Regions from separate parts of the Paraburkholderia sp. UCT31 genome, predicted to be linked through region 2. Evidence: riboswitches for the same ligand, from Rfam matches in the RefSeq annotation. Region 2 holds a riboswitch; the other holds the start of a gene.

Region 1 (15,349 bases), on a different contig from region 2:
CGGCGCAAGCCCGCGTTCGGCCGCGCCGATCTCGCCGTCCGGCACGAACACGTAGCCGCGTCCCCACACCGTCTGCACGTAGCGCGGTTCCGACGGGTCCACTTCGATCAATCGACGCAAGCGCCAGATCGAAACGTCGAGACTGCGGTTGCGATGCGCTTCGCTATTGCCGTGCAGTTTTTCGAGCAGTTGCGCGCGCGTGAGCACGGTCATCGCATGCGTGACGAACACCTTCAGCATCGCGAATTCGCTCGAACGCAGCGTGATGCGTTCGCCGTCGCGGCGCAGTTCGCGCGCGGGGAAGTTCACTTCGAAGCGGCCGAAATGATAGGGCGCGCGCTGTTCGGGCGCGCCCGGCGCGATCGAGCCGCGACGCCGCAGCACGGTGCGAATCCGCGCGACGAGCTCGCTCGGTTCGAAAGGCTTGCCGAGATAGTCGTCGGCGCCGAGTTCGAGGCCGATCACGCGATCGATCGGATCGGCGCGCGCGGTCAGCAGGATCACGGGAATGTCGTCGCCGGCGACACGCAAGGCGCGCAGCGCGCTGATGCCGTCGAGCTCCGGCATCATGATGTCGAGCACGACGAGCGCGGGACGCTCCTGTTGCAATCTGCGCTGCAACGCCAAGCCATTTTCCAGCATGGCGACCTTGAAGCCGCGGCCGTGCAGATATTCGCTGACGAGCTCGCGTACGACGGGATCGTCATCGACGATCAGGATGGTCTGGTTCATTCAGGTCATCTTAGTGATGCGCACGGGCCGCGCAAAGCGTATACCGCTTTCCAATCCTTTCCCGTGTAAGGCGCTGCAAGCGAAAGCAAGGCCGCGAGCACTCAGTGGGGCGGCGGGAAGGCCTGCGAGGTTTGCAGGGTCTGCTGTTGCTGCGCTTGACGCGGGAAATCGGTCCGATCGACCACCATCCGCTCGATCAGTCCGCCGAGCTTGACCGAGGCCGACGAAAAACGGTCGGCGTTCAGGCCGCCGGTCTGATAGCGCGCGGTGACCAGAATGCGGCCACTCTGGATCAGCGTCAGATCGATGATCGACAGGTACTGGATCGATTCGTCGCTGAACGAGCGGCGGCCATAGTCGATCGCGGCGTTGTAGACGAGCCGCGCTTCGCAGCCGGCCGGCGAGGTGCCCGGATTGTAGACGTCCGAACGAATACCGCGCCGCTCGAGCGCGAGCTGCAGCGCCGGCACGAAATCGCCGACCGACACTGTCGGGTTCACTTCGATGCAGACCTGCTGCAAATCCGCGGGCCGGCCGTTGACGAAGGTCGGCGACGAGTAGTTCGACGCGATCGCGTAGCCGGCCTGGATGACGGAGCCGGTGGCGTCGGCGGCCTGGATCAGCGTCCAGGCGCAGCCGTCGAGCGCGAGCGTCAGCGTCGCGGCGAAGGCGGCGAGGGCGCAACGACGCCGGCATATCAGCGAGGCGACCAGACACAGGCGCGAATGCTTGGTTGCCGCTGGCGCGCGCACGGTCGGCGACGAGGTCATGAGGCAGCGCCCGATTCCGGTCACGAAATGCGATGGAGCATCAAAAGCAGCGACGGCCGCGCGCTCAGCGCGTCACGCGCAGTCGCAGTTCGTTCTGACCTTGCACGCTCGCGGTGACGTTCATGCGGCGGGCGTCGGTGGTCACGACGAAATGCTGGCGCACGGGTGTGTTGACGTCGTGCACGACGCGCGGAAAGCAGGCGGCGATGTCGGCGCCGAGTTCTTCGAGCGGATCGTTGATGACGCCGTCGGCTTGCCAGTGCGCGCGCCAGTGGCAGTCGTACGCGTGCGTGCTGGCGCGGCAATCGTCGGGATGGGAGACGCCCGGCAGTTGCGCGGCGGCCTCGCCCGGCAGTCGCCGGAAATCGCTCGCATCGACGATGTGCGTGAGCGCCGCGCAGATATCGGCGGGTTGGTTCGGCCCGGTCGTTTGCGCAGCATCGACGGCGTTCGTGAGCAGCAGCGCCGCGCCGCAGGCGAGCGCGATGCGCGGGAGCAAAGACGGGAGCAAAGGTGAAACACGGCGAGCGAATGACATGGGCGAGGAGTCCGAAGAGCGGTTGCGATGAAAGACGTGACTGACATCAACGACGGCCGGCGCATGGCGCGGCCCGTACGACTATCGTCGCTGCTCGCAGGCATTTTCAAAGCGCGGAACAGCTTGCGCGCTCCGCAAATGCTTCCGAACTCTTCTCGTGTCTTTCCGGATGTTGCGCCCGGAGGTGCCGGCGCGCAGGCGAGGCTTAACCGAGCGTCAAGCCGCCATCGATGTGAATCACCTGGCCGGTGATGTGGCGTGCCGCGTCGGACAGCAGGAATGCGATCAGCGCGGCGACGTCGTCCGGTTCGGCGACGTGACCGAGCGGCGTGGCTTCGGCGGCGTGCGCCCACACGGCCGCGTTGTCCGCGCTTGGGCCGCGATCCTTGCGCGTGTAGCCCGGCGCCACGCAATTGACGGTCACGCCGAGCGGCGCGAGCTCCGCGGCCGCCGTTTTCGCAAGCGCTTCGAGTGCCGCTTTCGCGGCCGCCGTCGCGGCGAATGGCGCATCCGCGCGATAGCGATGCGCGACGAACGAACTCAAGGCGACCACGCGACCGCGCTTCGATGTTTCGAGCGCGGGCATCGCGCGCCGCACGAGCGCGGCGAAGGCGGCTGGCATCGCGGCGAAGGCGGCGCCGAAGGTGTCGGGATCGAGCGCGGCCAGCGTTTGGCGCTGCGCATGGCCGGCGTTCGCGACCAGTTGATCGAGCGCGCCGAAGCTCGCGAGCGTCTGATGGATCACGTGCTCCGCCGCGCCGCGCTCGGCGAGGTCGCCGAACACGGTCGCGCAGCGTGCGCCGCTTGCCGTGCAGTCGGCGGCAACCTGCACGAGCCGTCGACGGGAGGCGTCGTCTGCGCCGCGCGCGTGCAGCATCAACGACGTATGCGGCGCCGCGAGGCGCCGTGCGAGCGCCGCGCCGATGCCGGAACCGGCGCCGGTGATCAGCACGATGCGAGCGGCGGTGCCGTGCGCTTCGCTGACGTGAGCGCCGCTCGCGTCGCTCACGCCGCTACCGCTTCGACAGAACGCTCGACGTCGAGCGTTTCGTCATGGAACGCTGCGAGCGATTCGCGATGCGCGACGCTGACGATCGCAGCCTTCGGCAACCGCTCGGTGAACAGCCGATAGAGCCGCGACTCGTTTTCCGCGTCGAGCGCGCTGGTCGCTTCGTCGAGGAACAGGTAGTCCGGCTTGTGCAGCAGCACGCGCGCGGCGGCGAAGCGCTGCTGCTCACCCGGCGACAGCACGCGAGTCCAGTGCGCCGCTTCCTGCAGACGGTCCGCGTATTCCGACAGATGGCAGGTGATGAGCGCGTCGCGACATTCGTCGTCGCTATATGTGTCCGCCGCCGACGGATACGCGAGCGCCGCCTTCAGCGTGCCGATCGGCATGTAGCTGACCTGCGGGATGAACATCATGCGCGCGTTGACCGGTGCGTCGATCGAGCCGTCGCCGAACGGCCACAGGCCCGCGAGCGCGCGCATCAGCGTGCTCTTGCCGGCGCCCGACGGACCGCGCACGAGCCAGCGCGAGCCCGGCCGGATCGCGATATCGCGGATGCGCGACAGTGGGTTGCCATTGGGCAGCGCGAGCTGGAGGCTGTCGGTGGTAAGCGTGTTGCTGTCGACGAAATGCAGATTGATGCCGCCATGTTCCGTGGCCGGCGACACCGATTCCTTCAGACGCGGCGAATGCACGACGCGCTTGAATTCGCGCAACCGGTTCACGGTCGCGCGCCATTCGACGAGGCTCGTATAACTGTTGATGAACCACGAGAACGAATCGCTGACCGTGCCGAACGCGCTCGAAATCTGCATCAGCACGCCGAACGTGAACGCGCCCGCGAAGTAGCGCGGCGAGGCGACGACGATCGGGAAAATGATCGCGATCTGACCGTAGAAGCTCAGCACGAAGGTCAGGCGCTTCGTGTACTTCATCACCTGCCACCAGTTGTCGCGGATGCGGCCGAACAGCGTGCGCGCGTTCGTCTTCTCGGTTTCCATGCCGTTGTAGAACGCGATCTGCTCGGCATTCTCACGCAGCCGGATCAAGCCGAAACGGAAATCGGCCTCGACTTTCTGCGCCTGATAGTTGATCGACACGAGCGGATGGCCGACCTTCTGCGTGATGAGCGAGCCGACCACCGCATACAGCGCGGCGGCCCACACCATGTAGCCGGGGATCTGCAGCGGCATGCCGCCGAGCGAGATGCTCAACGCGCCCGCGAGCGACCACAGGATCGTGATGAACGACACGAGCGTGACGACGGTCGACAGCAGATCGAGCGTCAGCGACAGCGTGGTGGTCGCGAACGACTGCAGGTCGTCGCTGATCCGCTGGTCGGGGTTGTCGGCGAGGCGGTCGCGCTCGATGCGGTAGAACGCGCTGTCGTCGAGCCACTCGTTCAGGTAGCGGGTGGTCAGCCACTGGCGCCAGCGGAAGCCGAGCATCTGGCGCAGATAGCGTCCATACACGGCGAGGATGATGAAACCGAACGCGAGTCCGGTAAAGATCATCAGCAGGTGCGGGAAGTCGTGGACGTTCTTCGCCTGCAGCGCGTTGTAGAAGTCCCTGCTCCAGCTATTCAGGCGCACGTTGATCCAGACGACGAGCAGGTTCATCACGATGATCGTGACGAGCAGCCCCCACGCGATGCCTCGTTCCTCGGAAACCCAGTAGGGCTTGATCAGGGTCCACGCGGAGACCTTTTCGTCGGGCGGCAGCGCAGGGCTGGCGGAAGTATGTGGTGTCATGAGCGTCCTGATGAAGTGCTGACCCGAAGTGCCATTCCGGCGTACGGGTCCAATCTGGTTGACCCATGTCGGGCGATCCCGCGAACTGCGGGCCCCTTTGCGAGGGCGTGGCTGCCGCGGGTCTGCGATACCTGGCCGGGCATCGCGCCATCACGCTCGATGAACGCGAGTCCGGACTGGCGCCCGATTCTGGCGTGACGCCCTTAAGCGAAAATTAATTTTCGGGGCCGGCATCCGCTGGGGTGCCGCCGCCACGCATGCGGCCACGAGCGCCGCGCGCGCCGCGTTTTTGCGGCACCGGTCACGGCATTGTGCCAGAGCGCCGGGCCGCTTCGCACCGGCATCTCGATAGACGGCGCCAGATCAAAATCGGGTTGGCGACCGCGGAGCGCTGGTTTGCGGGCGCCGCGCCTTTTATGGTCTAATGACCTTCGACGAAACAGGGGTGCTTCGCCCACAGGCGGCATGACTTTCATGCCGGGGCGGCGAGGCTGAGAGAGACCCTTTGCACCCGATCCGGGTAATACCGGCGCGGGAAGTTTCCGGAAGCAACCGTCTTCCATTCCCCGCCGGGCGGCGAGCGCAGCTCACATGTGCACGTCGTGACCGGCCGGCTTCACCCGCCGGTTTCGTCCTGGGTACGTGCGTTTTTGGCCGTACGGAAAGGACTCGATGACCGCCTATTCTTCAGACATGCATTTTTCCCTTCGTCACGCCGCCTCGGGCGAGCCGTGCCGTTTTGGTTTTGCCCACCGCAGTCGAACGGAGCGCGCGCGATGAACCGTCCCGCCCGACCCGATTTCGCCGTGCTCGGCGGCGGCCTGTGCGGCCGCCTGGTCGCGTGGCGCCTCGCTGGCGACGGGCATCGCGTGGCGCTCTACGAGCGCGGCGATGCCACCGGTTCGCAGGCTGCCGCGTGGGTCGCCGCCGCGATGCTCGCGCCGCTGGCAGAGGCCGCGAGCGCCGAGCTGCTGATCACGCGGCTTGGCGCGAGTTCGCTCGAAAGCTGGCCGCGCGTGCTTGCCGAACTGCCGGAGCCGGTGTTTTTCCAGCGCAACGGCACGCTCGTCGTCTGGCATCACGCGGATCGCACCGAGGCGCCGCTATTCGAGCGGCGCGTGCGTGCGAACGCGCCGGCCGAGTTGCTCGACGGCGGCTTCGTCGCGTTGGCGGGCGCGCAGCTCGGCGCCGCCGAACCCGCGTTGGCCGGCCGCTTCAGCCAAGGCTGGCTGCTGCCGCGAGAAGGCCAGCTCGACAACCGCCAGGTGTTGTCCGCGCTTGCGGCCGGGCTTGCCGAGCGCGGCGTCGACACGCACTGGAACACGCCGATCGACGACGCATCGCTGCCCGAGGCCGGCATCACCATCGATTGCCGCGGGCTCGGCGCGAAGCCGGTGCTGCCGACGCTGCGCGGCATCCGCGGCGAAGTTGCGCGCGTGCATGCGCCTCACCTGCAGCTGACGCGCCCGGTGCGGCTACTGCATCCGCGTTACCCGCTGTATATCGCGCCGAAGCAGAACGGCCTCTACGTGATCGGCGCGACCGAGGTGGAGGGCGAGGACATGTCGCCCGTCAGCGTGCGTTCGGCGCTCGAGTTGCTGAGCGCGGCGTTTTCGGTGCACCCGGGCTTCGGCGAGGCGCGCATTCTCGAGCTGAATTCGCAGTGCCGGCCGACCTTGCCCGATCATCGTCCCGCGCTGCTGTGGGACGGCGCGCGCACGCTGCGCGTGAACGGCCTGTACCGGCACGGCTACATGATCGCGCCCGAAGTCGCCGACGAAGCCGTGCGCTTCGCGAGCGCGCTGCTCGACGGCCGCGTCGGTGATGCCGACGCATTCGCCGGCTGGCGGCGCGACTCACGCTGGAGCGAGCTGTTCCAGCAGCATTTCGCGCGCGAGCCGGCCCGAGCGTAGCGGCCAACGTGCCGCGCGCGATGCCGCTTGCGCCATCGATTGAACCGTATTCGAACACCATGGACATTCATATCAATCAGAAGCCGTTGTCGTTGCCCGAGGGCGCGACTGTCGCCGATGCGCTCGCCGCCTTTGGCGCGCGTCCGCCGTTCGCGGTCGCGCTCAACGGCGATTTCGTCGCGCGTGCGCAGCATGCGGCGCGCGCGTTGCAAACGGGCGACCGGCTCGACGTCGTGCAACCGGTCGCGGGCGGCTGAGCGCGACCGCGCCAGCCTCTCGCTTACCGAACGCAACAACCGTCGCCGAAAACCCATTGCCGCAACGCGGTCGGTTCTAGCCGCGAGGGCAAACCAGGATGATGCAAATGACTTCTCACGAGACCGCCGACGCGCTGACGCTATACGGTCAAACTTTTGCAAGCCGCGTGCTGCTCGGCACATCGCGCTATCCGTCGCTGCAATCGCTGTCCGATTCGATCGACGCCGCGCGCCCCGGCATGGTGACGGTCGCGCTGCGCCGTCAGATGAACGAGGGCCACGCCGAAGCCGGCTTCTTCGATCTGCTCAAGCGCCATGGCGTGCCGCTCTTGCCGAACACGGCGGGTTGCCTGAGCGTCGGTGAAGCGGTGACGACCGCGCACATGGCGCGCGAAATCTTCGAGACCGAGTGGATCAAGCTCGAACTGATCGGCGACGACTACACACTGCAGCCCGACCCGGTCGGCCTGATCGAAGCCGCCGCGCGGCTCGTCAAGGATGGCTTCAAGGTGCTGCCGTACTGCACCGAAGATCTGGTGATCGGCCGCCGTCTGCTCGACGCCGGCTGCGAGGCGCTGATGCCGTGGGGCGCGCCGATCGGCACCGGCAAGGGCGTGATCAATCCATACGGGCTGCGCGTGTTGCGCGAGCGGCTGCCGGACGTGCCGCTGATCGTCGACGCCGGGCTCGGCGTGCCGTCGCATGCGGCCCAGGTGATGGAGTGGGGCTTCGACGGCGTGCTGCTGAACACGGCCGTGTCGCAGGCGACGCACCCCGACGCGATGGCGCGCGCGTTCGCGCTGGGCGTCGAGGCGGGTCGGCAAGCGTATCTCGCGGGCCCGATGGCCGAGCGCGAGAGCGCGCACGCGAGCACGCCGGTGGTCGGCATGCCGTTCTGGCATCAGGATGGAGGTGCCGCATGACTCAGTCGTTGACGCTGAAGGACCGCGATCTGTTCTGGCCGACGGCCGACGAACTCATCGAAGCCGCCGAGCGCATCCGCGCCCGTCTCGGCGACTGGCCGCCGACGCACGCGCCGTGGCGCATCTGCCTGATCGCACCCGACGAACCGAACGGTGGCGACCTGATCGTGACCGCCGACGCACAGCAGCACGGCGAGCAAATCGCGCGCTGGCTGACGCGGGGTGCGGGCGTGATCGTCGCCGCGGAAAACCACGCGACGCTGCATCTGGGCGGCGAGAAGTATGGCCTCGAAGGCCATCTGGCGGAAGACTGGATTCCCGCGCTTGCCGCGTTCCTCGACTGCGGTTTCGATCCGCGCGACGCGCTGGTGCTCGCGCTCGCGTGGCGCGATGGCGACGAGACCCGCGCCGACGATGCTTTCCCGGCCGACCTCGCTCGCTTTCCGCGCCTTACCGAGCTGCCGGCGGCACCCGCCAAGGCGTTCCCGCGCTGCCCGGCAAGGCTCGGCCTGTATCCGGTGTTGCCGACCGCGGACTGGGTCGAACGGGTGGTCGGCTTCGGCGTGAAGACGGTGCAGTTGCGCCGCAAGTCGGCCGAACCCGCCGACGAGCTGAAGCGCGAAATCGCGCGCTGCGTGGCGGCCGGCCGCGCGCACGACGCGCAGGTGTTCATCAACGATCACTGGCAGGCGGCGCTCGAGGCGGGCGCGTACGGCGTGCACCTCGGCCAGGAAGACGTGCATACCGCGGATCTGTCCGCGCTGGCTGACGCGGGCATCCGCCTGGGCCTGTCCACTCACGGCTTCTACGAGATGCTGAAGGCGCTGCATTTCCGGCCGAGCTACATTGCATTGGGCGCCGTGTTCCCGACCACGACCAAGGTCATGCCGACCGCGCCGCAGGGCTTGCGCCGCCTCGCACGCTATGTGCGGCTGCTCGATGGCGTGCTGCCGCTCGTCGCGATCGGCGGGATCGATCTGCAGGTGCTGCCGGACGTGCTCGCGACCGGTGTCGGCTGCGCGGCCGTGGTGCGCGCGGTGACGGAAGCGGCCGACCCGGCCGCCGCCTTGTCTGCGCTGCAACACACGTTTACGCAATAATCGTCAGGCATAGTCAAGGAACGGGGCACCTCACGGCAGCTTTTGCACGATGGCCCTATAATTCGGCCTTCTCTGTAAAAGGATCGTCAGTTTGGTGCCTTCCTATCCCGAGACCTTACTCGAGCTGCGCGACGTCGACTTCGGTTACGGCGACCGGCTCGTCCTGTCGAATCTGAATCTGCGCTTTCGTCGCGGTCAGGTCGTCGCGGTCATGGGCGGCTCGGGTTGCGGCAAGACCACGGTGCTGCGGCTGATCGGCGGCCTCGTGCGCGCCCAGCGCGGCCAGGTGCTGTTCCATGGCGAGGACATCGGCGAGCAGACGCGCGAAGGCCTTTACGCGCTGCGCCGCAAGATGGGCATGCTGTTCCAGTTCGGCGCGCTGTTCACCGACATGTCGGTGTTCGAAAACGTCGCCTTCTCGCTGCGCGAGCACACCGATCTCCCCGAAGAACTGCTGCGCGACCTCGTGCTGATGAAGCTCAACGCGGTCGGCCTGCGCGGCGCGCGCGACCTGCTGCCGTCCGAGATTTCCGGCGGCATGGCGCGGCGCGTGGCGCTCGCGCGCGCAATCGCGCTCGACCCCGAACTGATGATGTACGACGAGCCGTTCGCCGGTCTCGACCCGATCTCGCTCGGCATCACCGCGAACCTGATCCGCACGCTGAACCGGGCGCTCGGCGCCACGTCGATTCTCGTCACGCACGACGTGCCGGAATCATTCGCGATCGCCGACTACGTGTACTTCCTGTCCAACGGCGGTGCGCTTGCCGAGGGCACGCCCGACGAACTGCGCGCGTCGACCGATCCGACCGTGCGGCAGTTCATCGACGGCGCGCCGGACGGCCCGTTCAGATTCCACTATCCGGCGCAGACGCCGCTCGAGGCGGACTTCGGCATGGGCGGAGGCCAGTCATGATCAGTACGATCGGGCGCTCGGTCATCACCGGGCTCGGCACCGCCGGCTACGCGACGCGCTTCTTCCTGCGGCTCGTGCTCGAATTTTTCCCGCTGCTGCGCCGCCCGCGTCTTGTCACGAAGCAGATCCACTTCGTCGGTAATTATTCGCTCGTGATCATCGCGGTGTCGGGGCTGTTCGTCGGCTTCGTGCTCGGGCTGCAGGGCTATTACACGCTGAACCGTTATGGCTCCGAGCAGGCGCTCGGGTTGCTGGTCGCGCTGTCGCTCGTGCGCGAGCTCGGGCCGGTCGTGACCGCGCTGCTGTTCGCCGGGCGCGCGGGCACGTCGCTGACGGCCGAAATCGGCCTGATGAAGGCGGGCGAGCAGCTCACCGCGATGGAAATGATGGCCGTCGATCCGGTCAAGGTCGTGATCGCGCCGCGCCTGTGGGCCGGCATCGTGTCGATGCCGATCCTCGCCGCGATCTTCAGCGCGGTCGGCGTTCTGGGCGGTTACGTGGTGGGCGTGCTGCTGATCGGCGTCGATGCCGGCGCGTTCTGGTCGCAGATGCAAAGCGGCGTCGACGTGTGGCGCGATGTCGGCGCCGGGGTCGTCAAGAGTGTGGTGTTCGGCCTCGCGGTGACCTTCGTTGCGCTGTTTCAGGGCTACGAGGCGAAGCCGACGCCGGAAGGCGTGTCGCGCGCGACGACCCGCACGGTCGTGTACGCGTCGCTCGCGGTGCTCGGGCTCGATTTCCTGCTGACCGCACTAATGTTCAGCTAAGACCGCGCAGCATGCCGGCTGCCGGCGGTGCATGATGCGCCGCGCACGGCGGGAGGTGGCGGCGGCGCGGCGGATTCACTTTGGGATGACGATGAAAAAGAATGTTCTCGACTTCTGGGTCGGCCTGTTCGTGGTGCTGGGTTTCGTGGCGTTGCTGTTTCTTGCGCTGAAGGCCGGCAATATGAGCTCGTTGTCGTTCCAGGCAACCTACCCGGTCAAGCTGAAGTTCGACAACATCGGCGGGCTGAAGCCACGCGCGCCGGTGAAGAGCGCCGGCGTGACGGTCGGCCGGGTCGCGTCGATCGGCTTCGACAGCAACACCTACCAGGCGCTCGTCACGATCGATATCGACAAGCAATATCAGTTTCCGAGGGACACTTCGGCGAAGATCCTGACCTCGGGTCTGCTCGGCGAGCAGTACATCGGGCTCGAGCCGGGCGGCGACTCGGAAATGCTGAAGGCCGGCGATACGATCTCGATGACGCAATCGGCGATCGTGCTGGAAAACCTGATCGGCCAGTTCCTGTATAGCAAGGCCGCGGATTCCGGCGCGGCGAAGCCCGCCGCATCCGCCCCTGCACCGGCGCCGGGCGCGCCGGCCTCCGGCGCTGCCGGCCAGTAAGGCCAACAAGGAGAATTAGATGCAAACGACACTGCAGACCGCGCGCAGCGGCGCGCGCGTCCTACAGTTCGGCAAGGTCGCCGTGGCGACTGCGCTGCTCGCCGGTTGCACGACCGTGCAGACGCCTACCAAGGGCGACCCGTTCGAAGGGCTGAACCGTACGATCTTCACCGTCAACGACAAGATCGACCAGTACGCGCTGAAGCCGGTTGCGCAGGGCTACGTTTGGGTCACGCCGCAGCCGGTTCGCGACAGCGTGACGAACTTTTTCTCGAACATCGGCGACGTCTATATCGCGGCGAACAACCTGCTGCAGCTGCGCATCGCCGACGGCGTGTCCGACATCATGCGGATCGTGATCAACACGTTGTTCGGCGTCGGCGGCCTGTTCGACGTCGCGACGCTCGCGAAGCTCCCGAAGCACGACAACGACCTCGGTCTGACGCTCGGCCACTACGGCGTGCCGGCGGGCCCCTATCTGGTGCTGCCGCTGTTCGGGCCGAGCACGGTGCGCGATGCGGTGGGCTCGCTCGGCAACTACTACGTGAACCCGATCAGCTACGTCGACCCGCCGGGCCTGAGCTGGGCGCTGTATGGCCTGAACATCGTCAACACGCGCGCGAACCTGCTCGGAGCGAGCAACCTGCTGGAAGGCGCGGCGCTCGACAAATACTCGTTCGTGCGTAACGCGTATCTGCAGCGCCGGCAGTATCTGTTGTCGGATAACCGCCGGCGGCCGCAGGAACTGCCGAGCTACGACGAGGAAGCGCCGCTGCCGAAGTACGACGAAGGCGAGACGGGCGCGGCAGGTGCGCCGGCCAAGCCGGCTCCCGCATCCGGCGCGGCCGTGGGCACGCCGCAAGGCGCGTCGGCACCGGAGGCCGCGTCGGGCGCCGAAACACCGCCTCTCGACCTGAAAGGCGGCCCGGAAACGCAAATTCCGGCCGGTCAGTTGGTGCCGCCCACGCGCTTCAACTTCCCGTCCTTAAGATTTCATTGAACGTGCAGCCGTAACAGATCGATACGACTCTCGCAGTTTGCGCATGGATTGCCGTCGAACTCGCGTGATAAGGTCGGTTCAAACTGTTGCATTATTTTTGAGGCAAAGCTCGATATGAAAAAATTCTTCCTGATTCCGTTGTTTGCCGCGTTGTTTTCGTTCATCAGCGCGGGCGCATCGGCGCAAACCGTCGACACCAGCGCGCCCGACGCGCTGATCAAGACCGTCACCCAGCAGGTGATGGACGCGATTCGGGGCGACAAGTCGATCCAGCAGGGCGATATCACGCACATCACGGCGCTCGTCAACGAAAAGATCCTGCCGTACATCGATTTCCGCCGCACCACCCAGCTCGCGATGGGCCGTAACTGGCGCACCGCGACGACCGAACAGCAGAACCAGGTGGTCGAGCAGTTCAAGATGCTGCTGATCCGCACGTACGCGGGCGCGCTCGCGCAGGTGCGCGACCAGCAGATCCAGTACAAGCCGTTCCGCATGAACCCGGACGACACCGACACGGTGGTGCGCTCGGTCGTGATGAACAACGGTCAGCCGATCGAACTCGACTACCGCCTGTACAAGACGGCGCAGGGCTGGCGCGTGTATGACATCAACGTGCTCGGCGCGTGGCTGATCCAGGCGTATCAGCAGCAGTTCAACGAGCAGATCCAGCAGAAGGGCGTGGACGGACTGATCCAGTTCCTCACGCAGCGCAATCAGCAACTCGCCGCGGGCAAGCAGTCGTGAGCGACGTGCTGAACCCGGTTGCGAACCGCTTCGACAGCGGCACGATGCTGACCCACGAGAGCGCGAAGGCCGCGCTCGCGGCGGGTCTGCAACGCATCGCGGCGGGTGCGGGCGGCGTCGATTGCGCGCCGCTCACGCAATTCGATTCGTCGGCGCTCGCCGTCCTGCTCGCGTGGGTGCGGGCCGCGGCGGCGCGCGGCGGCAAGTTCGAAATCGTCAATCTGCCGGCTGGGCTCGCCAGTCTCGCGCAGGCCTACGGCGTCGATACACTTCTCTCTTCTGGCGCCTCCAGCATGGTTGCGTCAGCGCGACATTGACGCTCCTCTAGCGTCGTCTCCCCCCTTCCGGCCAGGCCGGGGGTGTCAGTTTTTGCCCTATAATCAAACGTTTTTTTGGGGCGTCGAACTGGCCCCCTAATCGGCCCCGGTTCCCGTTTCTTCCAGCATTTGCGCGTCCCCAAGCTCCATCGGGGCTACTTCAGGCGCCGCGACGCACGCGGCCCATAGTCATGTCAGCCATAGAAATTCGTAACGTCAAGAAGCGCTACAAGGACTTGCAGGCGCTCAAGGGCGTCAGCCTCACGGTCGAAGAAGGCGAGTTCTTCGGACTGCTCGGTCCGAACGGCGCGGGCAAGACGACGCTCATCAGCATACTCGCGGGTCTCGCGCGCGCCGACGAAGGCAGCATCGCGGTGCGCGGTCACGACGTCGTCGACGATTTCCGCAACGCGCGCCGCGCGCTCGGCGTGGTGCCGCAGGAGCTCGTGTTCGATCCGTTCTTCACGGTGCGCGAAACCTTGCGCATCCAGTCCGGCTACTACGGGCTGCGCAACAACGACGCGTGGATCGACGAGATCATGGCCAATCTCGATCTCACCGAAAAGGCCGATGCCAACATGCGCGCGCTGTCGGGCGGCATGAAGCGCCGCGTGCTGGTCGCGCAGGCGCTCGTGCACCGCCCGCCGGTGATCGTGCTCGACGAGCCGACCGCGGGTGTCGACGTCGAGTTGCGCCAGACGCTGTGGAAGTTCATCTCGCGCCTGAATCGCGAAGGCCACACGATCGTGCTGACCACGCACTATCTGGAAGAAGCCGAATCGTTGTGCGACCGCATCGCGATGCTGCGCCGTGGCGAGGTCGTTGCGCTCGATCGCACCAGCACACTGCTGCAGCGTTTCGCCGGCATGCAACTGTTCGTTCGCTTCGCCCAGGGCGTGCTGCCCGCCGAGCTGCGTCCGCTCGAGGCGGAAGGCGGCGCCGGCAACGGCAATGGCCGCCAGCATCTGCTGCGCATGACGAGCTACGACGACGTCGAGCGCATCCTCGCGCAATGCCGCGCGGCCGGTTGTACATTCGAAGAAATCGAGGTCCGCAAGGCCGACCTCGAAGACGTATTCGTTCAGGTGATGAACGGTCCAGAAGTGATCGAGGGGCTTGCATGAGCGGGTACAGTGGATTTAGCACGCTGTTTTACAAAGAACTGCTGCGCTTCTGGAAGGTGTCTTTCCAGACCGTGCTCGCGCCCGTCATCACCGCGCTGCTTTACCTGACCATCTTCGGCCACGCGCTGCGCGGCCACGTGCAAGTCTATCCGGGCGTCGAATACACGAGCTTCCTGATTCCGGGCCTCGTGATGATGAGCGTGCTGCAGAACGCGTTCGCGAATAGTTCTTCGTCGCTGATTCAATCGAAGATCACCGGCAACCTCGTGTTTGTGCTGCTGCCGCCGCTGTCGCACCACGAGATGTTCGCGGCCTACGTGCTCGCGGCCGTGGCGCGCGGGCTGTGTGTCGGCTTCGGCGTGTTCATCGTGACGATCTGGTTCGTGCCGCTCGCCTTCACCGCGCCGCTCTACATCATCGTGTTCGCTATGTTCGGCTCGGCGATTCTCGGCACGCTGGGTCTGATCGCCGGCATTTGGGCCGAGAAGTTCGACCAGCTCGCCGCGTTCCAGAACTTTCTGATCATGCCGCTCACGTTCCTGTCGGGCGTGTTCTACTCGACGCATACGCTGCCGCCCGTATGGCGCGAAGTATCGCGGCTCAATCCGTTTTTCTACATGATCGACGGCTTTCGCTATGGTTTTTTCGGCGTGTCGGATATCGACCCGCTGGTGAGCCTCGCGATCGTCGCCGGTTTCTTCGTGGTGCTGGCCGCCGTGGCGATGCGCATGCTCGCTACCGGCTACAAGCTGCGCCACTGACGAGGAGCTTCTCTCATGTTGCCGACTCCCGAACAGGTCAAACAGTACATTGCAGCTGGACTCGCGTGCGAGCATCTCGAAGTCGAAGGCGACGGTCAGCATTTCTTT
Region 2 (15,349 bases):
GTGTTGTTCGACTGGGTGCCGATGCCGAAGATCAACGAGCCCGACACGCTGGCCGCGCCCGCATCGGCGACGGCCGGCAGGTCGATCACGACGCCGTTGTTGTCGAGCGGGAAGCTGCTGACCGGGTTGGTCACCTGCTGTGCGAGCGGCTGCGCGGTTGCGGTGCAGCCGCTCGTCGTGCAGCTGTAGTACCAGCGCGGCAATGCGGAGTTCGAGCAGCCGTTGCCGCAGTCGACCGGGAACAGGCCCACGCCGAGGATCCCGTTCGAGTGCAGGCTCGACACCGTCAGCAGCGACGCGCCGGAGTTCGCGCAGTCGGTGGGTGCGGCGGGCAGCGCACTGTCGGCGATTACCTGGATCGGAATCGATGACGCCTGTTGGCCAGCCATGCGTACGTCCGCGTTGCGGATCGAGCCCCACGCATAACCGCTGCCGAACACCGCGCATTCGGCGCTCACGCCGCCGCCCGCGGCGATGCTCGGCAGCGACAGGGTCGTCGGCAGCGCCGATGCGAGGATGCGCAGGCCGTTCGAGCCGGTGTCGACCTGGATGTCGTCGATCGTCGCGCAGTTGCTGGTGCCGGCCTGGCAGACGGTGACGCTCGTCGTCAGCATGTTGCGCGTACTGCCGGGCGATACGCCGACCGTGACCAGCTGCACGTTGGGCGTGGTCGATTGCGGCACGTTCGCGCTCTGCGTCGTGTTCGACGCGCTCGTGGAACTGGTCGACGAGGTCGGCGCGGTCGCGGACGGCGTCGAGCCCGAGCCGGACGAGCTGGACGAGGAACTGCCGCCTCCGCCGCCGCAGCCGACGAGGGCCGCGCAGACGATCAGAAGCAGGGCATGGAAACGCAAGGCGGATTTCATGGCGTGGCGATCCGTCGGGTGGAACTCAGGCGTGAAGGGGGCGCGAGCGACGCGTGCGGGGCGCACGCGTTACTGGATGTCGTCGGAGGTGACGCCGGCGGGCAAAGCCGCCGGCAGCCACGCGCGGCCGACGTAGCCGCGCATCGGTCCGCCGGACTCGACGATCACGTCGGCGCGCGTGACCCGAGACGAATGCAGATTGCCGCTGCCGGCCGCCGCCGCGGCGCCTGTCTTGTACGAGTCGCCGTATTTGCCGAGTAGCGCGTGCAGATCCGGCATCGTCGGGCCTTGCCACGCGTAGGCGACGATCAGGCCGGTGCTGGTCGCGTATTCGTTGATGGTCGTATTGCCAGCGTCGGTCCACGTGCGCTCGCGCAGTGCGCCATTGAGCAGCGTGCGCGGCGCGCTCGCGCCCGACACCACCTGGCTCGGCATCGTGCCGCCCAATTCGGCATGCGCGCCGAAGCTCGCGCAGCACGCGACGACGGCGATCGCCGAGGCGATCGCGGATGGATTGAGACAGGACTGGGACATGAGGCCTTCCTCGTTCGGCGCCGGATTTTTTATTGAGATAACTCGATTAACCTGGCGCTGGTTTTTTCTGGTCTTTGCACATCGCGGCGGACAGGACCGCGCGCCATGTTTAAAAACAAGCCGCATGCAGACCGGAAGCCCTTATTCGGCGGGCCTCCGGCAAAGACTTGGGAATACTCCCAAGGTCAACCCGAAAGTGTTATTGAGTGTTAAATTTACCTCATAAGAAGGCAAATAGCATGATGGGCGCGGACTTTTTTCCCGTGGTCGCTTCGTAGCCGTGGCATGCGGCGATTCGCGGGCAAACCCCAGTTTTTGCACAGGCCTCGCCGGGACCGGTAAAATGTTGGGTTGATCCACGGAAACTTGCCGTGGCGTAGCGGAAGGATTCCCCGAACATGACTGATTTTCGTCTCACCAAGCGGTTTGCAGTAGTGCTCATGGCAGGCGGGCTGGTCGCCGGCTGCGGCACCTCGTCGCCGACCAAAATCGACTATAGGAGCGACTCCCGTTCGAAGCAGGTATCGCTTGCCGTACCGCCGAACATGATCGACGAGACGGCCGATCAGCGTTCGCTGCCGCCGCAGGGCGGCGAAACCTCGCTGTCCACGCTGAAACAGGTGCAGGCACAGGCGCCGGCCGGCGACGCGGTCGCGGTCGTGCCGCCCGTCCAGGGCATCCACATCCAGCGCGACGGCACCGAGAGCTGGCTCGTGATCGACAATAAAACGCCCGATCAGGCCTGGCCGCAAATCCGCCGCTTCTGGCAGGAGCAGGGCTTCCTGCTCGTCGTCGACCAGCGCGACAAGGGCGTGATGGAAACCGACTGGAACGAAACCCACGCGCAGATCAACGACGGCTTTATCCGCAACACGCTGTCGAAGGCGATGGGCAACAGCTACGTGAGTTCGGAGCGCAACAAGTTCCGCACGCGTCTCGAAGCGGCGCCGAACGGCGGCACCTATGTGTTCGTCAGCCAGAAAGGCATGCGTGAGGCGATCACCGGTACGAACAACGAGTCGACCCAGTGGCAACCCAAGCCGAACGACCCGGCGCTCGAGGAGGAATACCTGAAGCGCCTGATGGTCTCGCTGGCGCGGGCCGATTCGGGTAGCAACGCGGGTGGCACACAGAACGCCGAGCTGTCGCCCGCGGGCACGCAGATCGCGCCGAACGCGGCGACGGCGGGTGCGAAGTCGGCGACGGCCGCCGTTGTCGCGCAGAACGTCGCGCTCGCGGCGCAACCGCCTATGCCGGACGCGGATTCGGCCAACAACACGTCGGCGCAGCTCTCATCGACCGAACTCACACTCGCCGAGCCGTATGACCGCGCGTGGCTGCGCGTGGGCCTCGCGCTCGATCGCAGCAATTTCACGGTCGACGATCGCGACATGAGCCGCGGCCTCTATTTCGTGCGCTACGTCGATCCGAAGGATATGTCGTCGGCCGAGCAGGGCTTCTGGAGCCAGGTCTTCCACGGCAAGAAGGAGAAGGTCGCCAGGCAGTATCGCGTGAACGTGCGCGCCGTGACGCCGAACCAGACCCGCGTGGCCGTGGTCGACGACAAGGGTCAGCTCGACGAAAGCTCGCAGGCCAAGCAGATCATGAGCCTGATGGCCGACCAGCTGCACTGATACGAGAGCCTCGCGGCCGACGCCGCCGGTTCGACGAAACCGCCCGGAGAAATCCGGGCGGTTTTTTTTGACTATGCATTTGACGCGCGAACGGCGCGCACGTGAGCCGATGTAACGTGACCGGATCGGCAAGCCGCGACCCGACGCGGTTGCCGATTGACTCCGTGCGCTCAGGTATCCGCGCGCCGCGTCCCCATCCACGGCAAGCGCTTGACTACGCCGGTCGCCAACGCGGTGCCGACCAGAATCACCGCGCACCCTTCGAGCATGCCGGGCGACACCGTCTCGCCGAGAAACAACGCGCCCCACAGAATGCCGAAGATCGGAATCACGAAGGTCACGGTGATCGCGCGCGTCGGCCCGGCGACTGCGATCAGATGGAAGAAAAGCATGTACGCGATGCCGGTACAGGCGACGCCGAGCGCGATCACCGCGCCCCACGCGCGCAGCGAGATCGGCGCGGCGGGCCAGTAGATGACCGCGAGCGGCAGCAGCACGATCGTCGCGCCGATCATCGTGCCGGTCGCGACGGTCAGCGCGTCGACGCCAGTCAGGTGACGCTTCGTGTAGTTGGCGGCGATGCCATAGAGCAGCGTGGCGCCGAGCGCGGCGCCGGCCGCGAGCGCGACGCTCAGCGGCGAGGCGGCCGAGCCGGCCGGCGCCGCGATCTGATCCCACACGAGCATCAGCACGCCGAGAAAGCCGACCACGAGACCGAGCGTGCGCAGTGCGCTGAGCCGGTCGCGCAGCCACAGGAAGCCGACCAGCGCGCCCCACAGCGGCGCGCACGCATTGATCACCGACGTGACGCCCGCCGACAGTGTCAGCTCGGCATACGCGAACAGGCAGAATGGCGCCGCCGAATTGACGATACCGACCACGAGCAGCGGCACTGCGTGCGTGCGCAACACGGTGGCGGACTGTTGCAGCGGCCGTCGCGCGATCAGCACGATCGCGAGAAAGAGCGCGCCGATGCCGACGCGCAGCGCCATCAGCGGCGCGACGCCGAAGTCGGTCACGCCGACGCGGATGAACAGGAACGATGCGCCCCACAGGGCAGCGAGGATCAGCAGTTGCAGCAGGTTTCTGGTTTTCATTGGAATGGCGCCGCGCGCAGTTGAGTCGGGACGCCAGCTCATCGTAACAGTGCGATCGCGCGAATCGTTTCAGTACAGGATGAAACGGCAAGATCCGGGAGACGGCCGCGTCCGATGAGGTAGATGGTAAGCGCTGCGAGGGCGCGCGCCAAACGAGCAATTCTCGCCGATATGTGAGAAAAATTGCGATCAGGCGGAACGGCAGTGGGGATGGGATCGGAAACGGCGCCCGCGATGCGCGGGCGGCCGTCCGAAAAGATGTGAATTGCATTGCGCCGTTACTGGCGCGACCTCAATGCGGAATCATCCATGGCAGGACGTTCTGCTGCGCCCAGACGAGCACGCCAAGCAGCACCGTCAGCAGAATCGAATGTTTGAAGGTCTTGGCGAACACGACGCCTTCCTTGCCCTTCAACTCGGTGGTCGCGACGCCGGTCGCGATGTTCTGCGGCGAGATCATCTTGCCCATCACGCCGCCCGACGAGTTGGTCGCCGCCATCAGCACCGGATTCAGATTGAGCTGGTTGGCCGCGACCACCTGCAGATTGCCGAACAGCGCATTGCCCGACGTATCGCTGCCCGACAGGAACACCGCCACCCAGCCGAGGAACGCCGACACGAGCGGAAACAGCGGCCCGACCGACGCAACGCCGAGACCGAGCGTGTAGGTGAGTCCCGAGTAGTTCATCAGGTAAGCGAGGCCGACGATCGTTGCCACGGTCAGGATCGCGATGCGCGTTTGCACCCACGTATCGGAGATCGCCTTGCCGAACTCGGCGGGCGAGAGCCGTACGACGAACGCCGTGATGAGCGCGGCGACGAGGATCGCGGTACCGGTCGAGAGCGGCTGGAAGTCCCAGACCGCGCCGTACGGCGTGTTGTAAAGCGTGATGAACACGGCCTTGTCGAGACCGGGCCACGACACCTTGATGTCGCCGATCGTGAAGATCCTCGCGATCGTCCAGATGATCACGACGATCGACACGATGATCCACGGATACCAGCCCTGTGCGCCGCCGATCTTGCCGCGCACCTCGCTGATGCGATCGACGTTGACCGCGAATTTCGGATCGACGGCGGGCTTCCAGACGCGCAGGAAAGCAACGGTGAGGATCAGCGAAACCAGCGACGACAGCACGTCGGTCAGGCTGTAGTTGATGAAGTTCGAGACGACGAACTGGGTCAGCGCGAAGCTCAGGCCCGCGACCAGCAGCACCGGCCAGATCCGCAGCATGTTGCGAAAGCCCGCGTACACGGCGATCACATAGAAGGGCAGCAGGACCGCGAAGAAAGGCAATTGCCGCCCGACCATCTTGCCGAGCACATCGGACGGCAGATGCGTGACCGCGCCGAGCACCGTGATCGGCACGCCGAGCGCGCCGAACGCGACCGGCGCGGTGTTGAAGATCAGCGTGAAGGTCAGCGCTTCGAGCGTCGGAAAGCCGAGCATGATCAGCAGCGAGCTCGTGATCGCGACCGGTGTGCCGAAACCCGAAATGCCCTCGAGCAGCGCGCCGAACGAAAAGCCGACCACGACGAGCACGATGCGCCGGTCGTTCGGCAGGTTGTCGATCATCCACAGGCGGAAGGCCTCGAAGCGTCCCGAGCGCTGCGCGATGTTGTACAGCAGGATCGCGGTGACCACGATCCACATCACTGGCCAGATCGCGAACACGACGCCAGCCGCGACCGAGTTGAACGCGAGCCCGACCGGAAACTGCCAGACGAAAATCGCCACGATCAAACCGATGATCAGCCCCGCGAGCGACGCTTGCCACGCGGGCCTGCGCGCCCAGCCGAGCAGCGCGAGCACGGCGATGATCGGCAGCGCGGCGACGATGAACGACGGAAAAAGCGCATTGCCAACCGGAGTGAGTAGTTGATGAAACATCACGTCTCCTTCGTTGTTGTGTAATTCGACGCGGGGGATTGCGCATGACGGCGCGTCGCTCTGATTCGGCGGACGCTCGCAAGTGACCTCGACAAAGCGGCGTCGCGCGATTTAAGCGGGTGCTGCATGAAACCTTCCAAGGATAGAGCGCCGTACCGGCGCGTCAAGCCGGGAAAGTACGGGCGAGGTATGCGCGGCGGAGGGCGATACGCGCGGAAAAACGACTCATGAAGAAGCGCGCGCGCCGGCAGTTGAAGTGCCGGCGCGTGCACGCTCCGCGACGAAAGAGGACAGGTCAATGCGAGTGGCCGCCCCCATGACCGCCCCAATGGCCGCCCCAATAACCGCCAATGCCGATCGCAATCGACGGTCCGTAGTAGGCGGGGTAGCCGTAATAAGCGGGATAAGGATAAGCCGGCGGCGGATAGTAGGCGGGATAAACCGGCGGCGCCGCATAACCGGGCGCGGGGACCGCATAACCGGGCGGCATGTCTTGCGGTGCGACCTGCATTTGCGCCTGGGCTTGAGGCGGCTGCTGTTGATCGGTCGCCGGCGCGGTTTGGTCGGCTGTGGTCGCGGGCGCGGTCGAATAGTACGACGGGTAATAGCCGGCGGGATAGTAGCCGGCGGGGTAATAGCAGCCTGCCAAAAAGAGACTCGAGGCGAGCACGCAAATCGCGGTGGCGGGACGCGCGAACCTCGCGGAAAAACTGGACGAATCGCGTGGCGTCGAGAGGCGCACCACGCAAAGATGGGTGACGACGCGGGACTTCATGGCGCGCTCCTCGATGAACCGATGCCGCCTTGCGCGACGTCGTTACGAGGAGCTTACGCTCTTGCCGCGGCAGCGCTGTGGCAAAACTGCAACCGCATATTTCAGCCTATTTCCACGCGCGTTGCCGGGACGAGGGCGCACCGCATCCGCCGCCCTCGGCAGTCCGGATCGTGGTCCGAAAAAATCGTTTGCTGTCCTGTATGAATCGTTAGACGCGTCATCGGACGCAACGCTCACTTGCCGCTCACTTGCCGACCTGGTTACCGATGACACCGCCTACCGCCGCGCCGCCCAACGTCGACAAGCCGCTGCCACCGATCGCCGCGCCGGCCGCGCCGCCGACACCCGCGCCGATCGCGGTATCGCGTGTGCGTGGGGACATGTCGCCGCATGCCGCGAGACCCGCGACAAGTGAAAGGGCGGCTGCGACCGTACCAAGACGAGTACCGAGATGACGGATCGATTTCATGATGCTGACTCCGCTCGTTGTTGGAAACAGATGTTTCCCTTCTCTCAGCACGCAACGTGCCTGCTCGATGCGGTGGAATAAAAAAGCCCGCCATGCCGGCGGGCTTCGATACTGCAGTGCTGGTTCGCGCGAATCGCGCAACCCGCTCATTGCCGCTGATAAATCTCCGCGCCTTGCTTCATGAACTCGATCGACTTTACTTCCATGCCTTTCTTCAGCGCTTCGTCGTCGGTGACGCCTTGTTGCGCGGCGAACTCGCGTACGTCCTGGGTGATCTTCATCGAGCAGAAGTGCGGGCCGCACATCGAGCAGAAATGCGCGACCTTGGCCGAATCCTTCGGCAGCGTTTCGTCGTGGAATTCGCGCGCCTTGTCCGGGTCGAGACCGAGATTGAACTGGTCTTCCCAGCGGAATTCGAAGCGCGCCTTCGACAGCGCGTTGTCGCGCACCTGCGCACCCGGATGACCCTTCGCGAGATCGGCGGCATGCGCGGCGAGCTTGTACGTGATGATGCCGGTCTTCACGTCGTCCTTGTTCGGCAGACCGAGGTGTTCCTTCGGCGTCACGTAGCACAGCATCGCGGTGCCGAACCAGCCGATCATCGCGGCGCCAATGCCCGACGTGATGTGGTCGTAGCCCGGCGCGATGTCGGTGGTCAGCGGCCCGAGCGTGTAGAACGGCGCTTCGTCGCACCAGTCGAGCTGCAGGTCCATGTTCTCCTTGATCAGCTGCATCGGCACATGGCCCGGACCTTCGATCATCACCTGCACGTCGTGCTTCCACGCGATCTGCGTGAGTTCGCCGAGCGTCTTCAGCTCGCCCAGTTGCGCTTCGTCGTTCGCGTCGTAGATCGAGCCGGGACGCAGGCCGTCGCCGAGCGAGAAGGCCACGTCGTAGGCCTTCATGATTTCGCAGATCTCTTCGAAATGCTCGTACAGGAAGCTTTCCTTGTGATGCGCGAGACACCACTTCGCCATGATCGAGCCGCCGCGCGACACGATGCCGGTCATCCGGTTCGCCGTGAGCGGCACATATTGCAGACGCACGCCCGCGTGGATCGTGAAGTAGTCGACGCCTTGCTCGGCCTGCTCGATCAGCGTGTCGCGGAAGATTTCCCAGGTGAGGTCTTCAGCCTTGCCGTTGACCTTTTCGAGGGCCTGATAGATCGGCACCGTGCCGATCGGCACCGGGCTGTTGCGGATGATCCATTCGCGTGTTTCATGAATGTGCTTGCCGGTCGACAGATCCATCACCGTGTCGCCGCCCCAGCGGATCGCCCACGTCATCTTGTCGACTTCCTCGCCGATCGACGATGTCACCGCCGAGTTGCCGATGTTCGCATTGACCTTCACGAGGAAGTTGCGGCCGATGATCATCGGCTCGCTTTCCGGGTGATTGATGTTGTTCGGGATGATCGCGCGGCCGCGCGCGATTTCCTCGCGCACGAATTCCGCAGTGATTTCGGTGAGGCCGTTCGGGCCGAACGCGCTCGCGCCGAATGCCTGGCCGGGGTGCTGACGGCCCATCATCGCGGCGAGCTTCGCGCCGTTCGGGCCGCTCGTCTTCAGGGTCTCGAGGTACTCGGCACGGCGCTGGTTTTCGCGAATCGCGATGTATTCCATTTCCGGCGTGATGATGCCTTGCTTCGCGTAGTGCATCTGCGTCACGTTCCTGCCGGCAATTGCACGGCGGGGCGTGCGATGCAGTCCCGGAAAGCGCAGCTGCGCGGTGGCCGGATCGGCGGCGCGCTCGCGGCTGAAGCTGCTCGACAGACCGGTCAGCGGCTCGGTGTCGCCGCGCTCCTCGATCCACGCCTCGCGCAGCGCGGGCAGACCCGCGCGGATGTCGATCTCCGCGTCCGGGTCGGAGTAGGGGCCCGAGGTGTCGTACACGTAGATCGGCGGATTCTTTTCGCCGCCGAAGCTGTCGGGCGTGTCGGCCTGCGAGATTTCGCGCATCGGCACGCGGATGTCGGGGCGCGAGCCGGTCACGTAGACCTTGCGCGAATTCGGCAACGGCGCGACGGCGGCCTCGTCCACGTGGGCTTCGGCGGAAATAAACTTCGGGTTGGCGTTCATGTAAGTCTCCGTACAAAGTGGGGCGGCTAAGCAGGAGACCGAGATGGAAGTAGTCGGAAATCGCGCAGAGGTGAGGCCCTTGAGGCTGGAGCGAAATCCGTACGCTTCCCTGCGCTGGCATTATCCAGATCAGGTTCAAAGGGTATTTCTCACCCACGCAACACGGACCTCCAGCTCCGCGCTACGCAGGACCCCCGCGTTAGCAGCGCACACGATACACCGCCCGCCCGCGGTTTGGCAACCTGTCTGAATGATTCAAAAAACTGGTCCGGATGAGACCCCAGACATCTCCTATGCTTGAATCGAGACCGCATCAGACAGGGCAACTTACAGCGAGGGAACGGCCGCCTTACAGTGAAAAATCGTCGGCGGCTTCAGGCTGATACAGGATTTTGTCGAGCTTGAGCACTTTCTGATCGCCGCTGGGTGGCGTGAAGCGGATGCTCTCGCCGCGGCGCGCGCCGAGCAGCGCGAGGCCAGCCGGCGAGAACACGTTCAGGCGCCCTTGCGCGAAATCGGCGTTGGGCGGATAGACGACGGTCCACGTCATCTGTTCGCCGCTCGCCGTGTCGCTCAGCGTGGCTTGCGAGTTCATCGTGACGACGTCGGCGGGGATGTCGTGCGAGTCGACGATCACCGCGCGTTCGAGCACATCGTCGAGCATGTGCTGCAACTTGGCGTCGGTGGCCGCGTATTTCTCGAGGCGGGTCACGTCGAGTTCGGTCAGGTAGCAGGTTTTGATCTTCTTCATCATCAGGACTCCGGATAAGGCGGTCATGGATGGCCGCGTGCAACGACCCATGGGGTGGTCGGCGGATGAGTGGACGAATGGGAGAGCCCGGTGCCCGGCGACGCGGCCCTGGGAATTGGCGGGCTGCGTCAGCGAGGGCGCCGGGCGGCGTGAAGCGGGACCGTTCGGGACGTCTCGCCGGGGCCGTGCGACGCGACGCCCGCGCGCGCGCACTCGCCTGCGCGGCATGGGCGCAAGCGGGCGAGAGCACGGAAAGTCGGACGACGCAGAGAAGTCACGGGCAAAACGACCAGGTGTTGGGGAAGAGCGATCGAGAGGCGCCGGGCGACAAAGCGTGAGGCCGCGCGGCAGCAGCGAGACGAAAGTTTGATGGTAGCACGCTGTCTCACGCAGCTCCGTTTGCGACGTCGCGCCCGTCGATTGACCGTTTTTGTGCGGTGCGAGAAGAAAGCGGTGTGGTCCGCATTGCGTTCAAGCCAGTCAGAGGATTGCCGTTAAACAAAGTGCAGCGAAGGCCGCACTCCGGCGAAGCGATTCGCGGGATGGCGCGTGAATGGCGCGAGGCGACTCGCGCCGATTGACAAAGAGGTGCACATGAAAGCGGAAAGCAGGCGGTGGCGAACGTTCGGTCGCACAGTCGCGGTGGTGGCATTGCTCGCCGCGCCGCTGGCGGCGCCGGCGGCATCGACGGTGACGGGCGGCGTGATCCGGTTCGTGGGGATGATCGTTGCACCGCCGATGCAGATCAGCGTGGATACGGCGCCCCCTGGCGTCGCCGTCGGTAGCGCGAGCGTGGCGGGTCAGCGCTTCTCGCGCACGGTGACGTTCAGCGCGCCGCCGGGCGTCGTCAGCGGGGCCGATGTCGCGCTCGAAGTGAACGGCGGCACGCAGTCGCGCGATCTGGTGGCGGCGCGTTTCGTCGATGGCACCGGGCGCGTCGCGACGGCCCGCGACGGCCACTACGCGGTCGATCGCGCGGGCGGCGTACTGTCGCTGAACGCGAAGCGCACCGATACGGACACGCGCGTGACGGTGGTGGTCAGTTACGACTGAGTCGCGGGCGAGCTTTGGCTGGCTCATCCCGTGCCGGAAAAAAAAATTAAAAGAGGCTTGTCATAACCGGCCGCGCGGCTCGACAAACGTGCAGATTACGATCGGAGCACGTCATGTCGACCGCGCACAATCGCTCGATGCTTCAGCGCTTTACGACTTTTTCGACGCCCGCCGTCGGCCTCGCGCTTTTTCTGCTGAGCGGTTCTGGCATCAGTGCGGCCGACGCGGCCGGGCCCCTATGCGCCACGCACAGCCCCGCGCACCGCGTCGCGCTCGTCGAGCTGTACAGCAGCGAGGGCTGCGATAGCTGCCCGCCCGCCGACCGCTGGCTCAGTCAATGGAAAAGCGACGGCGCGGCGCACGGCATCGTGCCGCTCGCGCTGCACGTCGACTACTGGAACAGCCTCGGCTGGACCGACCGCTTTTCCCAGCATCGCTTCACCGAACGTCAGCAAACGCTGACGCGTCTCGCGGGCGCGCACACGCTCTATACGCCGGAAGTGTTCGTCGCGGGCCGCGAGCTGCGCGACTGGTCGCAACGCGACAGTTTCGAGCGCCGCATCGACGAGCTCGTCGCCGAACCCGCCCAGGCGAGCGTCGCACTTGCGCTGAGCCCGCGTGCGCCCGGCGCGTTCGATGTCGATGCGCAGTTCAGCACGACGGCAGCCGCCGCCACGGGTGCGTTGAGCGCCTATCTCGCGATCTACGAGAACGCGCTGACGACGCAGGTCGGCGCGGGCGAAAACCGCGGCGCGACGCTGCATCACGAGCGCGTCGTGCGCGCCTGGTTCGGGCCCGTGCCACTCGTCTCCGGTCACGCGCGGATTCATCAGGACATCGATGTACACGCTGCGAGCGTCGATGCGCAAGCCGATCCGGGCGCCAACGCCGCCGACCGCTTCGGCGTGGTCGCGTTCGTCGAAAGCGACGCGAGCGGCGACGTGCTGCAAGCGACCGACCTTCCCGCGTGCCGTTGATCGACATCGCGCGCGCCGCATTCACTACCGCTGCTCGAGGAGAGCCCCATGTCCACACCCCACGCCTTGCGCCCCAGTGCACCCGCCGCGCCCACCGCGCCGAAGCGCGGCGTCATTCATCCGCTGTGGCTGCGCATCACGCATTGGCTGAATGCGCTCGCGGCGATCGTGATGATGCTGTCGGGCTGGCGCATCTACGACGCGTCGCCGATCTTCCCGGCGTTCAGCTTCCCGACCGCGATCACGCTGGGCGGCTGGCTCGGCGGCGCGCTGCAATGGCACTTCGCGGCGATGTGGCTGCTGGTGTTCAACGGCCTCATGTATATCGCGCTGAATCTCGCGAGCGGGCGTTTCGTGCGCAAGTTCCTGCCGCTGACGCCGCGCGCGGTACTGCGCGATTTCGTCGCCGCGTTGCGCGGGAAGCTGTCGCATGGCGATCTGCGCGTCTACAACGCGGTGCAGAAATTCGCCTACCTGTTCGCGATCGCCGATCTGATCGTGCTCGTGCTATCGGGGCTCGCGATCTGGAAGTCGGTGCAGTTTCCGCTGCTGCGCGAACTGATGGGCGGCTACGACAACGCGCGCATCGTGCACTTCAGCGCGATGTCGCTGCTGGCCGCGTTTCTCGCCGTGCATCTGGCGATGGTCGCGCTCGTGCCGCGCTCGTTGCTCGCGATGTTGCGCGGACGTTGAGCCCGCGGCTACCCACGCGCACGCTCACGCTCATGAAATCGCAACGCGAATTCCAAACGGATACCGAATCATGAACAAGCCGATAGAGAAACCAGCGGACCCATCCGCACATCGTGTGAGCCACAAGCTCGACCGCGCATCGATCCTGCTCGATGCGAAGCGCGAACTGGCGATGCCGTCGCGACGCCTGTTCGGCAAGCAGCTCTTGACGCTCGGCGGCCTGTCGATGCTGACCGGCTGCTCGCTGACCGACGACGCTTCCGTGAACCGTTTCCTGACAGCCGTGTCGCGGCTGAACGATCGCGCGCAGGCCGCGCTGTTCGATCCGAAGCAGCTCGCGCCGACCTACACCGAAGCGCAGATCACGCGGCCGTTTCCATTCAACGCGTACTACGGCATCGACGACGTGCCGCACGTCGACGGCTCAGATTATCAGTTGAAGCTGAGCGGTCTCGTAACCGGCCAGCGCGTGTGGACGCTGCCCGAGCTGTACGCGCTGCCTCACGCGGAGCAGATCACGCGACATATCTGCGTCGAAGGCTGGAGCGCGATCGGCCGCTGGGGCGGCACGCCATTCGGCGATTTTCTGCGGCGCGTCGGCGCGGACACGACGGCGAAGTACGTCGGCTTCAAATGCGCGGACGACTACTTCGAAAGCATCGACATGCCGACCGCTTTGCATCCGCAAACGCTGCTGACGTTTTCCTACGACGGCGAACGGCTGCCCGCGAAATACGGCTACCCGATGAAGCTGCGCATGCCGACCAAGCTCGGCTACAAGAATCCGAAGCACATCGTCGAAATATTCGTCACCAACACGTATCCCGGCGGCTATTGGGTCGACCAGGGCTACAACTGGTTCGGAGGCTCCTGACGCATGCGGGCGCACGCGCGCTTGCGGCAGCGGCTTCGGAAGCACGCCGGCTCTCGCCGGCTTCGATTCATCCACCACCAAGGAGTCATCCCATGAAGAAGATTGCAGTTACCACGATCGCATTGTTGATGCTGGCAAGCGGCGGCGCGGCCTTCGCGCAGGCGAGCGGCGCGATGTCGAACGATGAGATGTCGAAGAATGCGATGTCGAAAGATTCGATGCCCAAAGACAGCATGTCGAAGGACGGCATGAAAAAGGACACGATGAAGCACGACTCGATGAAAAAGGGCGGCGACGCGATGAAACACGAGGCGTCGGGCACGATGGGCAACTGAGTCGGCGCCGAGGGTGCCTGGCGATCCTGCCGATGCACGGCCGCGCATCGAACGGATCCGACACTGACCGCAGGCCGGGGATGCGTCCCCGGCTTTTCTGTTGCAGGAAACCCAAAAGTTACGATTCTCTCGCGTGGTGTTCTCGGCGCTTACTGCATAATGCGGTGCGCGCCGCGGCTTTGCCAACCTTGCCGCCGCGCAGCGCGGCCGCGTTGCATCGTGTCGTTTTGACCGGCGCGGCCGCCACCGCCGTTTCTGGCGCTTCCGGCGCCGCCCATCGTCTTACCGTTCCACCGACATGTCCGCCAGCCTCGCCCGTCCGACCGCATCGCCGATGCGGTGCCCGCCATCCCGCCCGAAAGGTATCGACGCAGGCTCGGCGCCTCGCGGGCATCGAGCGCATCGCGCGGGTCGAGTGGCGACGGCGGACTGAAGCATGTCGCTGCAACGTTCAGCTTTTTCTCCGCGCGGCTGGCCGCTGAGTCTGCCGCAGTCGCGCAAGGGGCGGATCGCGCTCGCGCTTGCCGTCGTTTATCTGGTGTGGGGCTCGACGTACCTCGGCGTGCACGTCGCGCTCGGCTCGTTCCCGCCGCTGCTGATGTCGGGCTTGCGCAACCTGTTCGCCGGCATCGGTCTGTTCGTGTTCGCCGCGCGCCGCAAGCCGATCTGGCCGAGCTTCGCCGAAATCCGCAACGCGGGCCTCGTCGGCACCATGCTGGTGGGTCTGTCGAGCGGCATGCTCGCCTACGGCATGCGCACGGTCGGCACCGGCACCGCGGCCGTGATGGTCGCGACCGTGCCGCTGTTCGCGACCGTGATCGCGGCCGTCGCCGGACGCAAGATCGGCCGCTGCGAATGGTTCGCGGTCGGGCTGGGGCTCGCCGGCATCGTGATTCTGAGTCACGGCGACAGCACGCCGGGCTCGACGGGCGGCAGTCTCGCGATTCTGTGCGGCGCGCTGTTCTGGGCCGGCGGCGCGCATCTGGCCGGGCAGCTGAAGCTGCCGTCGGACCTGTTTCTGTCGACCTCGCTGCAGATCGGCCTCGGCGGCGCGATGTCGACGCTGGTCGCGTGGGCGTCGGGCGAGCGGATGCTCGAGCTGCATTTTCTGCCTCTCGTCGCGTTCCTGTATCTGATGTTGATTGGGACGATGGCGGCGTACGTCGCCTACGGTTATCTGATTCGCCACACGAGCCCGATCATCGCGAGCAGCTGCATGTACGTGAATCCGGTCGTCGCGGTCGCGCTGGGCGCGCTGCTGCTCGGCGAGCCGGTCACCCGCTCGACGGTAATCGCGACGATCGTGATTCTGATCAGCGTCG

The links. Region 2 has a riboswitch for thiamine pyrophosphate ahead of thiC (phosphomethylpyrimidine synthase ThiC). Riboswitches for the same ligand answer to the same signal wherever they lie in the genome.
Region 1: it holds a riboswitch for thiamine pyrophosphate, as region 2 does, so the genes downstream of both, F6X40_RS18520 (FAD-dependent oxidoreductase) here and thiC (phosphomethylpyrimidine synthase ThiC) in region 2, are expected to answer to the same signal.

The regions. Positions count from the first base shown of each region.
Region 1 covers NZ_VZQP01000020.1:45,035-60,383, reverse strand. The annotation lists gene F6X40_RS18545 (response regulator) at 1-732, opposite strand, end outside; gene F6X40_RS18540 (hypothetical protein) at 834-1,502, opposite strand; gene F6X40_RS18535 (hypothetical protein) at 1,567-2,040, opposite strand; gene F6X40_RS18530 (SDR family NAD(P)-dependent oxidoreductase) at 2,246-3,049, opposite strand; gene F6X40_RS18525 (ABC transporter ATP-binding protein/permease) at 3,046-4,797, opposite strand; TPP riboswitch at 5,229-5,352, shown strand; gene F6X40_RS18520 (FAD-dependent oxidoreductase) at 5,574-6,710, shown strand; gene thiS (sulfur carrier protein ThiS) at 6,770-6,967, shown strand; gene F6X40_RS18510 (thiazole synthase) at 7,075-7,890, shown strand; gene thiE (thiamine phosphate synthase) at 7,887-8,990, shown strand; gene F6X40_RS18500 (ABC transporter ATP-binding protein) at 9,082-9,906, shown strand; gene mlaE (lipid asymmetry maintenance ABC transporter permease subunit MlaE) at 9,903-10,670, shown strand; gene mlaD (outer membrane lipid asymmetry maintenance protein MlaD) at 10,762-11,292, shown strand; gene F6X40_RS18485 (VacJ family lipoprotein) at 11,312-12,292, shown strand; gene F6X40_RS18480 (phospholipid-binding protein MlaC) at 12,407-13,039, shown strand; gene F6X40_RS18475 (lipid asymmetry maintenance protein MlaB) at 13,036-13,356, shown strand; gene F6X40_RS18470 (ABC transporter ATP-binding protein) at 13,548-14,480, shown strand; gene F6X40_RS18465 (ABC transporter permease) at 14,477-15,241, shown strand; gene F6X40_RS18460 (BolA family protein) at 15,257-15,349, shown strand, end outside.
Region 2 covers NZ_VZQP01000002.1:41,069-56,417, forward strand. The annotation lists gene F6X40_RS01435 (DUF3443 domain-containing protein) at 1-866, opposite strand, end outside; gene F6X40_RS01440 (DUF2844 domain-containing protein) at 936-1,400, opposite strand; gene bamC (outer membrane protein assembly factor BamC) at 1,799-3,034, shown strand; gene F6X40_RS01450 (DMT family transporter) at 3,205-4,131, opposite strand; gene F6X40_RS01455 (L-lactate permease) at 4,424-6,022, opposite strand; gene F6X40_RS01460 (hypothetical protein) at 6,318-6,797, opposite strand; gene F6X40_RS01465 (glycine zipper 2TM domain-containing protein) at 7,042-7,266, opposite strand; gene thiC (phosphomethylpyrimidine synthase ThiC) at 7,413-9,344, opposite strand; TPP riboswitch at 9,433-9,550, opposite strand; gene F6X40_RS01475 (GreA/GreB family elongation factor) at 9,694-10,095, opposite strand; gene F6X40_RS01480 (hypothetical protein) at 10,690-11,148, shown strand; gene F6X40_RS01485 (DUF1223 domain-containing protein) at 11,262-12,125, shown strand; gene F6X40_RS01490 (cytochrome b/b6 domain-containing protein) at 12,174-12,818, shown strand; gene F6X40_RS01495 (molybdopterin-dependent oxidoreductase) at 12,889-13,692, shown strand; gene F6X40_RS01500 (pentapeptide MXKDX repeat protein) at 13,785-14,027, shown strand; gene F6X40_RS01505 (EamA family transporter) at 14,464-15,349, shown strand, end outside.